DNA from 3 places in the Roseibium sp. AWQ4_290 genome. Region 3 is predicted to be linked to each of the others. Evidence: riboswitches for the same ligand, from Rfam matches in the RefSeq annotation. Region 3 holds a riboswitch; each other region holds the start of a gene.
The links. A riboswitch is a leader RNA that binds a small molecule or an ion and turns the genes downstream of it on or off. The one in region 3 is predicted to bind thiamine pyrophosphate.
Positions count from the first base shown of each region.

Region 1: it holds a riboswitch for thiamine pyrophosphate, as region 3 does, so the genes downstream of both, ACXAH0_RS13030 (FAD-dependent oxidoreductase) here and thiM (hydroxyethylthiazole kinase) in region 3, are expected to answer to the same signal.
Region 2: it holds a riboswitch for thiamine pyrophosphate, as region 3 does, so the genes downstream of both, ACXAH0_RS06040 (ABC transporter permease) here and thiM (hydroxyethylthiazole kinase) in region 3, are expected to answer to the same signal.

Region 1 covers NZ_JBSWYG010000011.1:138,378-141,643, reverse strand. The annotation lists gene ACXAH0_RS13040 (thiazole synthase) at 1-481, opposite strand, end outside; gene thiS (sulfur carrier protein ThiS) at 486-683, opposite strand; gene ACXAH0_RS13030 (FAD-dependent oxidoreductase) at 667-1,644, opposite strand; TPP riboswitch at 1,804-1,923, opposite strand; gene ACXAH0_RS13025 (P-loop NTPase family protein) at 1,956-2,495, opposite strand; gene ACXAH0_RS13020 (pirin family protein) at 2,640-3,266, shown strand, end outside.
Region 2 covers NZ_JBSWYG010000004.1:218,618-221,883, reverse strand. The annotation lists gene ACXAH0_RS06045 (ABC transporter substrate-binding protein) at 1-687, opposite strand, end outside; gene ACXAH0_RS06040 (ABC transporter permease) at 711-1,466, opposite strand; TPP riboswitch at 1,711-1,817, opposite strand; gene ACXAH0_RS06035 (hypothetical protein) at 2,017-3,266, opposite strand, start outside.
Region 3 covers NZ_JBSWYG010000001.1:113,820-117,085, forward strand. The annotation lists gene ACXAH0_RS00480 (TRAP transporter substrate-binding protein) at 1-305, opposite strand, end outside; gene thiD (bifunctional hydroxymethylpyrimidine kinase/phosphomethylpyrimidine kinase) at 307-1,113, opposite strand; gene thiM (hydroxyethylthiazole kinase) at 1,149-1,922, opposite strand; TPP riboswitch at 1,992-2,100, opposite strand; gene ACXAH0_RS00495 (Lrp/AsnC ligand binding domain-containing protein) at 2,234-2,470, shown strand; gene ACXAH0_RS00500 (hypothetical protein) at 2,612-3,025, shown strand; gene ACXAH0_RS00505 (DMT family transporter) at 3,178-3,266, opposite strand, start outside.

The DNA of each region.
Region 1 (3,266 bases), on a different contig from region 3:
CTTTGGCCGACCCGATTGGCGCGCACCAGGGCATCAAGACCTCGCACCCCGCCTCCAAAAGCCGTTCCCCGACCACCACATCGTCGGTTGTATAGGGAAACACCTTGAAGCCGTCCCCGCTTAATATGCGGGCCGCCTCCACCAGCGCGAAGACATCGGGCTGGAGACTGTCGTGGTGGCCGATGACTTCCAGCTTGATCCAGTCGGTCTGGAACAGGTCCCGAGCCATTCGGGCGGTGGTGACCGCCTCCTGAACCGAGTGGCACCCGGCGGTGTTGGGTAGAATCTTGACTTTCAGCTCCCGGATCATGGCCCAGAACCGCCCGCCGGAGCCGCTGCCAGCCGTTTCCCTGCGCAAGGAGACGGTCAGGATCTGCGCGCCTGAGGCCGAAACAGCCTCCGCCAGGATCTGCGGGGACGGATATTGCGCTGTACCGAGCAGAAAGCGCGACCCGACCGTTTCGCCATAAAAGTTCAGCATAGGCTTACCCTCCCTGCATCGGCGACAGGATCTCGATCCGGTCCCCGTCCTGGAGAACACAGCCGGCCCGTTCTTCGGCGGCCACAAGGTCCCCGTTTCTGGCAGTGGCCAGAAAGTCATGGTCATAGGCCAGTTCGTCAAGCAGGGCGGCCAGTGTTGCACTGGCCCGGTCCTGCGCCTCGCCATTAATGATGAGCTTCAAGGGAGGTCTCCTGCAAAAGGGGAAGGATCTTGTCTGCCGCCGAAACGGCAAAATGGGGAGCAAGCAGAAAGCCGTGCCGGTAAAACCCATTCAGGGAGACGCTATTGCCGCTAAAGACAAGGCGCGGCAGATTGTCAGCATAGGCCGGGCGCAGGCCCGCCCCGGTCTCAACGATCTTGGCCTCGGCAAAACCCGTATGAAGGCTGTAGGCAGCGTTAAGCAGTTCCATGGTTGAGCGCACGGAGACCGGACCCCGGTCATCGCTTTCAATCATTGTCGCCCCGACCATGAAATGCCCGCCCTCCCTCGGAACCACATAGACCGGGATGCGCGGATGCAGAAAACGGACCGGGCGGGAGAACGTGACTTCAGGCGCGTGCAGGATCAGCATTTCCCCGCGCACCGGACGCAGCGCGGGATCTGGTGCCGCCATGCCCGTGCACTCGACGTTCAAGCCCGTGGCGGCAAAAAAGTCCCGGCAGCCGTAGCGAATCCGGCCCCCGCGTTCGCCCAGTCCGGCCTCAAGAGCCTTGAGGGCCTTGCGCGGATCAAGATGGGCTTCTCCGGCAAAAAACAACCCTCTTGCGAACCGGCCTGCCAGATCCGGCTCCAGAACGCCCAGCGCTTCGGCCTCCACCCACTCAAAGCCGCTGGTGCGCGACGCAAAACGGCTCAGCTCTCCAGCATCCCGCGGAGCGGCCACCACCAGAGTGCCCTTGCGGTGGACCTCGTCGGGCACGGCGGCGTCCCACCAGCCGATGGACTTTTCGCCCCAGGACAGCACCTGTTCTTCCGCGTTTTCCCGCTCACACCAGGGGGCCAGCATGCCGCCTGCGAGCCAGGACGCACTGGCGCAAAGGCTCTCATGCCGTTCAATCACCTCGACCTCGAGGCCGCGCGAGGCAAGTTCGTACGCCAGCGCCAGACCGGCAACGCCTGCGCCCTTGATGCCAAGCCTCATGACTGGGCCCAGGTCGGACGCAGATGTGTCTTCTGCCGGAAAGACCCGCTTGAAATCAGAAAAGCCATAGGATGTGTCTCCGCAAGGACCCTGAGAAGGTCCGGCCGTCCGGTCCCGTGGTTTCTGGAAGGGAGGCTCGCAGCCAACTGCCGCGGCCCTTCTCGGGGCCGCACACCCTCCCTTCGCCAGCATGACCTGGATCAGGTTCGTCGGGTCCCTGCGCTGCCTCTTGAGCCAGCAGTATCTCAGCCCCTTGTCAGGGCACCCCGGGTGAAACCTTCTTGTGCCGCCCGATCCCGGCTGTTGTCAAGTTACCGTTGGGAGGCGTGCACCCGGTCAGGAAGCCCGGAGAGAAAGGCCTCCACCTCGCCGATTGTCGCAATCCTCAGAACCGTCAGGTGATCCGGCGGGGCCTGATATATCTTTTCAAGTTTCAGACGGGCGCTGTGCCGGGTTCGCCAGATATAGCTCAGAAAATCAAGGGTCTGTCGGTCAAAGACTTCCGGGCAACCCTCGGTCAGATCCGGACGGCTCTGGCCGTGATACCGGATGGAGCGTTTCAAGACCCGGAACAGCCGCCGGGCCACCGGCACATCCAGCCAGATGAAGGTATCTGCACGGGCGACCCGTTCCGGATAGGTGTTTGAATGGCCGCCTTCGAAAATCCACACGTCTTCCATATGAACCTCGTGGCTCATCCGGTCCTTTTCGGCCATGGTTCTTTGAACCCAGCCGGGGCGGAATTGGATCTTGTCCATGTGATAGACCGGAAGGCCGGTCTTTTTGCCCAGCGCGACGGCAAGCGTACTCTTGCCAGAGCCCGGACCACCAACAATCATGACGCGCTTCATGCCGACCTGCACCTTGAAGAAAAAGGCCCGTCTTTATAGCCGCTTCTGAGCAGAAGAAAACCTGAAACAGACTGTTCAATGGACACGTCCCGACACGCGGCCCAAATGAGATGTCAGACGCGAATTGACGGAGAGGAGAGACTGATGAGCTGGTTGAACTGCCCTGATCCCATTCCCGGAGTTGCCTCAAGCTGTGACCCGATCGAAACAATCATAGTCCCGCGCACCTCTGACCTCGGCGGCTTCTCCGTCCGCCGCGCCCTGCCCTCGGCAAAGCGGCGCATGGTCGGCCCGTTCATCTTCTTTGACCAGATGGGACCGGCGGAGCTTCTGGTGGGCGGCGGCATAGATGTGCGCCCGCATCCCCATATCGGGCTGGCAACAGTCACTTATCTGTTTGAAGGCGAAATGTATCACCGGGACAGTCTCGGCACCGAGATCGCCATTGCCCCCGGCGCCCTCAACTGGATGAGCGCAGGCAAGGGCATCGTGCATTCCGAACGCGAACGCCCGGAGCGCCTGACCGCCAAACGTCCCCTCTTTGGTCTGCAGAGCTGGGTGGCGCTGCCGAAACACCTGGAAGAAGGCGACCCGACCTTTCAGCATCACGGAACGGAGGAACAGCCGGAATTCTCCGACAAGGGCGCTTCGGTCAAACTGATTGCGGGCAGTCTTTTCGGTCACACCGCGCCGGTCAACACCGCATCTGAAATGTTTTACGCGGACATCACCCTGGAGCCTGGCGCCAAGGCGCCGCTGGATGCAGGCTGG
Region 2 (3,266 bases), on a different contig from region 3:
AAACTTGACATAACGCGGATCATCCACCGTATCCTTTCCGACCACATAGACCAGCTCATCAAAAATCGGCACGCCATTTTCTTCCGGGAAGAAGGCCCGCCCCTCCTTGCCCTCGATCTCGATCTGGGTCAGCTCGAAATTGCGGTAAGCCCCGATGACCGCGTCCACCTGACCTGCCATCAGCGCCGGAGACAGGGAGAAATTCACATTGATCAACTCCACATCATCGATGGTCAGTTCAACCGATTTGAGCATCTGCCCCAGCATGGCATCTTCAAAGCCGGACACGGAAAAGCCGATGGTCTTGCCCTTCAGGTCCTTCAAGGTCTTGATGGGCCCATCCTTGAGCACGATCAGCGAGTTAAGCGGCGTTTCCACAAGGGTTCCGATCCAGGACACCGGCAGGCCTTCCTCGATCAGCGCATGCAGGGTCGGCTGATAGGAAATGGCAATGTCGCCCTGCCCGGCCGCAACCAGCTTGGGCGGCATGGACGGGTCGGCCGGCTCGATCAGCTCCACCTCCAGCCCTTCCGCCGCGAAGAACCCCTTGGTCTTCGCAGTGATGACAGGAGCATGATCGGGGTTCGTGAACCAGTCCAGAAGCACGGTAAGCTTCTCAGCCGCCTGAACCGGACCGCTGGCCAGAAGTGCGGTGGCAAGAGACAGGGACAACAGGATTTTTTTCATGAAACTCCTCCGGAATGTGGCAGTCAGTCTTCGGCCTGCCAGGGAACAAGACGTTGGGTGAGGTGGTCGACTGCAGCGCGCATCGCCAGAACCATCAAGGCCAGCAAAATGACTGCAGCAAAAAGAAGATCTGCTTTTCCGCGGGCATTGGCCTGCAGCATGATGAAGGCAAGCCCGCCTTTGGCCCCCGCCCATTCACCAACCACCGCCCCTATGGGCGCAAAGACGGCGGCCACCCGCATCCCTGAGGCAAGCGCCGGAAGGGCCGCAGGCAGCCGGAACACCACAAGTTCCTGAACCCGGTTGACCCGGTAAAGGCGCGCAAGATCGGCAAGGCCGGGATCGAGCCGGCGCAACCCGTCATAGACCGTGGAGGTCACCGCGAAAAAGATGATCAGGATGGCCATGACGATCTTGGAGGTCATACCGAAGCCGAGCCAGAGAACAAGCACAGGGGCAATGGCAAAGACCGGCAAGGCCTGGGTCACCAGAACGGCCGGCATGACCAGGCGTCCGGCGAGCGGAAACAGCCAGACCAAGACGGCAAGCGCCGTTCCGCACAGCACCCCAAGAACAAACCCCAGCAGGGTCTCTGACGCGGTGATGCCCGCATGGTAGAATAAAAACCCTGCATTGGCGGGAAAGGCACGCAGAACATCGACCGGGCCGGGCAGCAGGAATGCAGGCGGCTGAAACACCGCCACAAGTAAGGCCCAGACCCCGAAGACCGCAAGGACAGAAACGGCAATGCGCCTCAGCACCAACAGCACGTCTCTCATGCGGCCTCTCCGGGCGCACGGCAGCTGTTTGGATCTTTCTTTCCAGCAGCCGGTCTTCGCTGGTGCGATGACGGCTGCCCTGGCAGACACGAACGCATAGGATCTCCCGTCCTCACCCCGGCCTCGCACACCCATTCAAAGGCATGCAAAAGAGACCGGCGCTCACGGCTGGCGCCCCCGCAGCTTCCAGAATCCGGTTACAGCAGGAAAATGACCAGCCAGTATGACACTGGAGATCCGGGATATAGGCTAAGGATTCCGTCCCTTCGCCGGTATGACCCGGATCAGGTTCTAAGGGTTCAGCTTAACGCCATCTCAGCTCCGGAAACCGGAACACCCCTCGGACCGAGGCGCGAACATGCCCCGCCTTGAGACAAAACGCAAGACCGGTCCGGAAACCTTTTCTCCGGCAAACCTTAAAGACACTGCCATTTCAGAGAGAAAACGGCTGAAGCAACCGCATTTCATGCGCTTTGACTTTCGCTTCCAGACATCAGAGATATCACAGCAAAGCGGTTTGAAACCGGATGACAGAGCGCTCTTTCAAGCCTTAGCCCGCTTGCCAGGAGGCAACCGCCTTGTTGACGACGTCATTGCCCGTTTCGCCCTTTTCGAGGGTCAGGATGCCGCGCTTGCCGTTTTCATACAGCATCGGAATATCGATCCAGCCACGCCCGCTCAAGAGTCCCATATTGCGCTCTTCCTTGTCGATGTCATTCGACAGGGCAATCCAGAAGATGCCGGGAGAGACTTTCACAGACGCGCCGATCAGGGCATCGCCCCGGGCTTCTTCCGTCGGCTTCATGACAAGACCTGGCACATTGACCACGTCCCCGGCCGCAAATCCGTCCGGAAAGTCATATTCGATTTCCACCAGATGGCTTGCAGGCAGTGACGTGTCGTCATTCGGCTTGATACGGATATCAACTTTCACCCCACGCTCGGGGATGTCGACTTGCGCGGTCAGAACAGACAGCTGGTTGCCGTTGAGATCCGTTTCTTGCCTCAGACCCCAGACAACCGCCCCTTGAGACGCCGTACCTGCTCCGGACGTATCTTCCCCTTCTTCATAGAGGATGGACCGCTGGGCCCCACTGGGTGCTGGCGCGCTTGCAGAGGCGCTTGCTCCCGGCTGGGTGATACTTGCCAGACCGCCCTGTGTCCCGCCAACAGACGGCTGGGCTGGTTCCACAAGCGGAATTGCAGAGGTTGAGCCGGTGCTGGCCGCTCCCGGCGAGGAGGGCGTGGAGGCAACCGGTGCGGACGGCTGCGGCGTGATCGTCGTTGTGGTAACCGTGCGGGCATCAGGCGCAACAACCTCGCCGCCGCTGTCATCCAGAAGCCTGTCGGTGTTCTTGGCACTTGCGCCCGTATCTGCCGGGTCCTCGGCCACCGAGGCCTGGGACGGCGCGGGCTCTGGCTGAAAAGTGGCAGGCTGCGTGTCCTCTGCCGGTGTCTCCTGACGGCTGACCGCCGCCTGGTCCTCCGACGGCAGGAAGAAATAAGCGGCGGCGCCCAGAACGATCAGAACCAGAACCCCAGCGAGCGCGACCGGAACCATGCGTCCGGCCCCTGACCCGCGCAACGCATCCGACGCGCTGGGCCGCTCCCGTTTGGACCGATCCTGAGGCACCGGCACCGGAACCGGCTCATGCCGGTCGGCAAAGAGCGAGGGCATCTCCTCGTCTGTACCATCTTCTTCGGCGTCATATCCTTCATCGCCAGCGCGGATCGAGCCCCGGAAAGCCGGTTCCTTACGGGCATCGATCACAACTCCAGAACGTTTTTCCGGGGCCGGGT
Region 3 (3,266 bases):
GAAACCGCATCAAAGACACCAAGGGCAGGCACCAGCTCTCCGGCCGCATAAAGATGGATCTGGAAACGCCCTTTGGACAGGCGGGCCACCTGATCGGCAATCCGCTGTGCAGTCACGCCCGGTCCCGGCAGGTTCTTCGGCCAGGAGGTCACCATCTTCCAGGTCACTGCGTCTGCTGCCCCTTGTGCCAGCGCTGGTGCCGGCAGCAAGCTTGCCCCGGCCGCTGCGGCGCCCCCAGTCGCAGCGCCGACAAAGGCCCGGCGGCTCAAAGAGGACTTCGAGGATAAACGGGTGTCTTCTGGCATGTCACTGGCTCCAAAGGGCGTGAAAATGATGCACCGGTCCATGCCCGGCCCCGATCTTCAGATCGTCGGCAGCGGCAATCGCCGCATGCACATAGCGTTTGGCCTCTGCAAGAGCCTGCTCCAGCGGTTCGCCCTTGGCCAGTCCTGCGGCAATGGCCGATGACAGGGTGCAGCCGGTGCCATGGGTGTTTAGCGTTTCAAGCCGCGTCTCCCGCAGCCAGATCTCCCGGCCCGTGCCGTCGGCAAACAGGTCTGCACTCTCAGCGCCCCCCCCGTGGCCACCCTTCAGCAGAACGGAGCAAGCGCCCAGCCGCAAAAGCTGCTCCGCCTGAGCGCGCATCTCCTCTTCATCAGCCGCAACTTCTGTCTCCAGCATGCGGGCTGCTTCGTGGAGATTGGGCGTGATGATGTCGGCGCGCGGCAAAAGACACTCGATCAGGCTCGCAACCGCACCGTCAGACAGCAGCGGATCGCCGGAGGCCGCCACCATGACCGGGTCCAGAACGACGGCACCCGTTTCAGCCGCGTCCAGACCAGCCGCCACAGCTTCGATGATGGCCGTGCCCGACAGCATGCCGATTTTGGTCGCACTCACCTTGAGGTCAGAATAGACCGCCGTCATCTGCGCCCGCACAAACTCCACAGGGACCTCATGAATGGCGCTAACCCCGAGCGTATTCTGGGCGGTCAGCGCGGCCAGAACACTGGCCCCATAGACACCATTGGCAGAAAAGGTCTTCAAGTCCGCCTGAATTCCCGCGCCACCGCCTGAATCCGATCCTGCAATGGTTACCGCAATCGCGGTCATGACACCCTCCTGACAGTTTGTGAATGGAACGCCGCTCACGCGGTTCTCAGCAATCTCTCGATATCGCGCAGCGACAGAGCATAGAGCGCGTCCAGCAGCTCCGGCACCAGACTGCCCGGGCCGCGCGCCCGCTCAGCCGCCACGTCCCCGGCAATGTTGAACACGGACAGAGCGCACGCAGCCGCGAGCGCCCGGTCCTCCTCCACGCTGGCAAAGGCGGCCAGAACCGCCCCGCCCGCGCAGCCGGTCGCCGTCACCCGCGCCAGCAGCGGATGGCCGTTCTGCAGGCGGTAATCTCCGCTCAGGCTCTCCACCTTGTCTTCAGCCCCCGTGACTGCCAGCACTGTGCCAGCGGAAATAACCGCGTCCACATCTTGCCGGTCCGGACACAAAGCTTCCAGTTCGGCCCCGTTCAGGCGCACCAGATCCGGCCCCCGGCCCAGAAGTTCACGGGCAAAGGCGCAGCGGACCGGCGAGCGGTTGACAAAAACAGGATCCATACAGACCGGGCGGCCCGCTGATCTGGCAGCGTCAAAGGCCAGCGGAATGGCCTGCCGCCGGTCCGCATCCAGCGTGCCCAGATTGAGCAACAGCGCATCGGCGCTGGCGGCAAATCCGGCCACTTCCTCCGGCGCAATTGTCATGGATGGCACCGCGCCGATGGCCAAAAGCACATTGGCGGTAAAGGTCTGCGCAACCGCATTGGTCACCGTGTGAACACGGGGACTGCGCGCGCGCACCCGCTCAAGCAAGCGGAAGACGGTATCCGCTGCAAGCGGCTGTGTGGATGCGGCAACGGACAGGCTCATGCACTTGCCTCCAGCAGGCGGATGATCCAATCAGAGAGAAGGGAAGGAAGGCATTTGGCCGGAGGCCGGAACGGTCTTCATCTCAACTCCCTCCGCCGGGATCAACCGGATCAGGTTCAAGGAGTTGGCGGCAGCCTCTCAGCCCGATCAAACCTGCCGGGCACCCCCATGAGAAGACCGCACTGCTAACAAGCCTCCAGGGGGATTGCAAGCCTTGCGGCCGGAAGACCTGCCATGCGGCAATTGACTGCGGCGGCCAGATCGGCCATGTGCTTGCAGGAACAGTTCATGCCAACATCCTGGAGCACCCCATGGTCCCGTTTTTCGTGATGATCAAATGCCAGCTGGGCAAGACCTACCAGGTTGCCAACGCCATTGCCGATGCGGAAATCGCCTCCGAGGTCTATTCAACCAGCGGAGACTATGATCTTCTGGTGAAGTTCTATGTCGAAGAAAGCGCGGATATCGGCCATTTCGTCAATGAAAAGGTTCATCCGATCGACGGAATTCAGGACACCAAGACGATTATCACGTTCAAGGCGTTCTAGGGGGCGCCACGGTCAAACGGGTTCAAACCGTTTTGCGGTCTGCGTCGACATCTCTGAATGTCTGGCAGCGAAACGCAGACAAGATGAGACGCGGTTTGCTCTGGCTGCGTCATTGCGGTGTGCCGGACCTGGAGGATGAGCATGCGCTGTTTTAAATTGCTGGCCTTTGCGGCCACCCTGCCAAACCTTGCCGCCGCCCTGTCCCAGCCCGCCCTCGCCCAGGGCATGCCGCCGGAGCAGATCAAAACTGTTCTGGATATGACCAAGGCGAACTGGGTGTCGTTCCGGGACTGGCAGGGCAAGCAGCTGATCTATTTCACCCATCTGGAATCCTGGACCTGCGGCATCGACTATGTGTTTTATGGAATAAATGGCGGAGCGCTGGATCAGATCTGGGAGCTGGCCCCGTGTGATCCGGACAATCCCAATGCGGTCCTGAAAGACAAACCCTATCTCGAGCTGCCGCCCGGCTCGGTTGAGAGCATCGATGTGCAACTGATCTATCCGGACGGCTCAAAAAGCCCGGTGCAGACTTTTCAGTACACACCGAAATAGCCTGCCGGGCAGAAGTCTTGCGATGCTGCGCACGCTTTGTTGCGGGGCATTGTCCCCGCGCTCTTTGACGGCATCTCAGACCAACCGCAATTCACAGGACCCCGGTTCCAGATCCGGGCAGGCGTTGCGTTCTGCCCCAGGACTTTCCGCAGTCACGAGCGCGACGGGGTCGAGGCCCGGCGGTCCTTGGTCCGGTCGAGGCCGAGCTTGTGTTCCCGGTAAATCACAAAACCACCTGCTG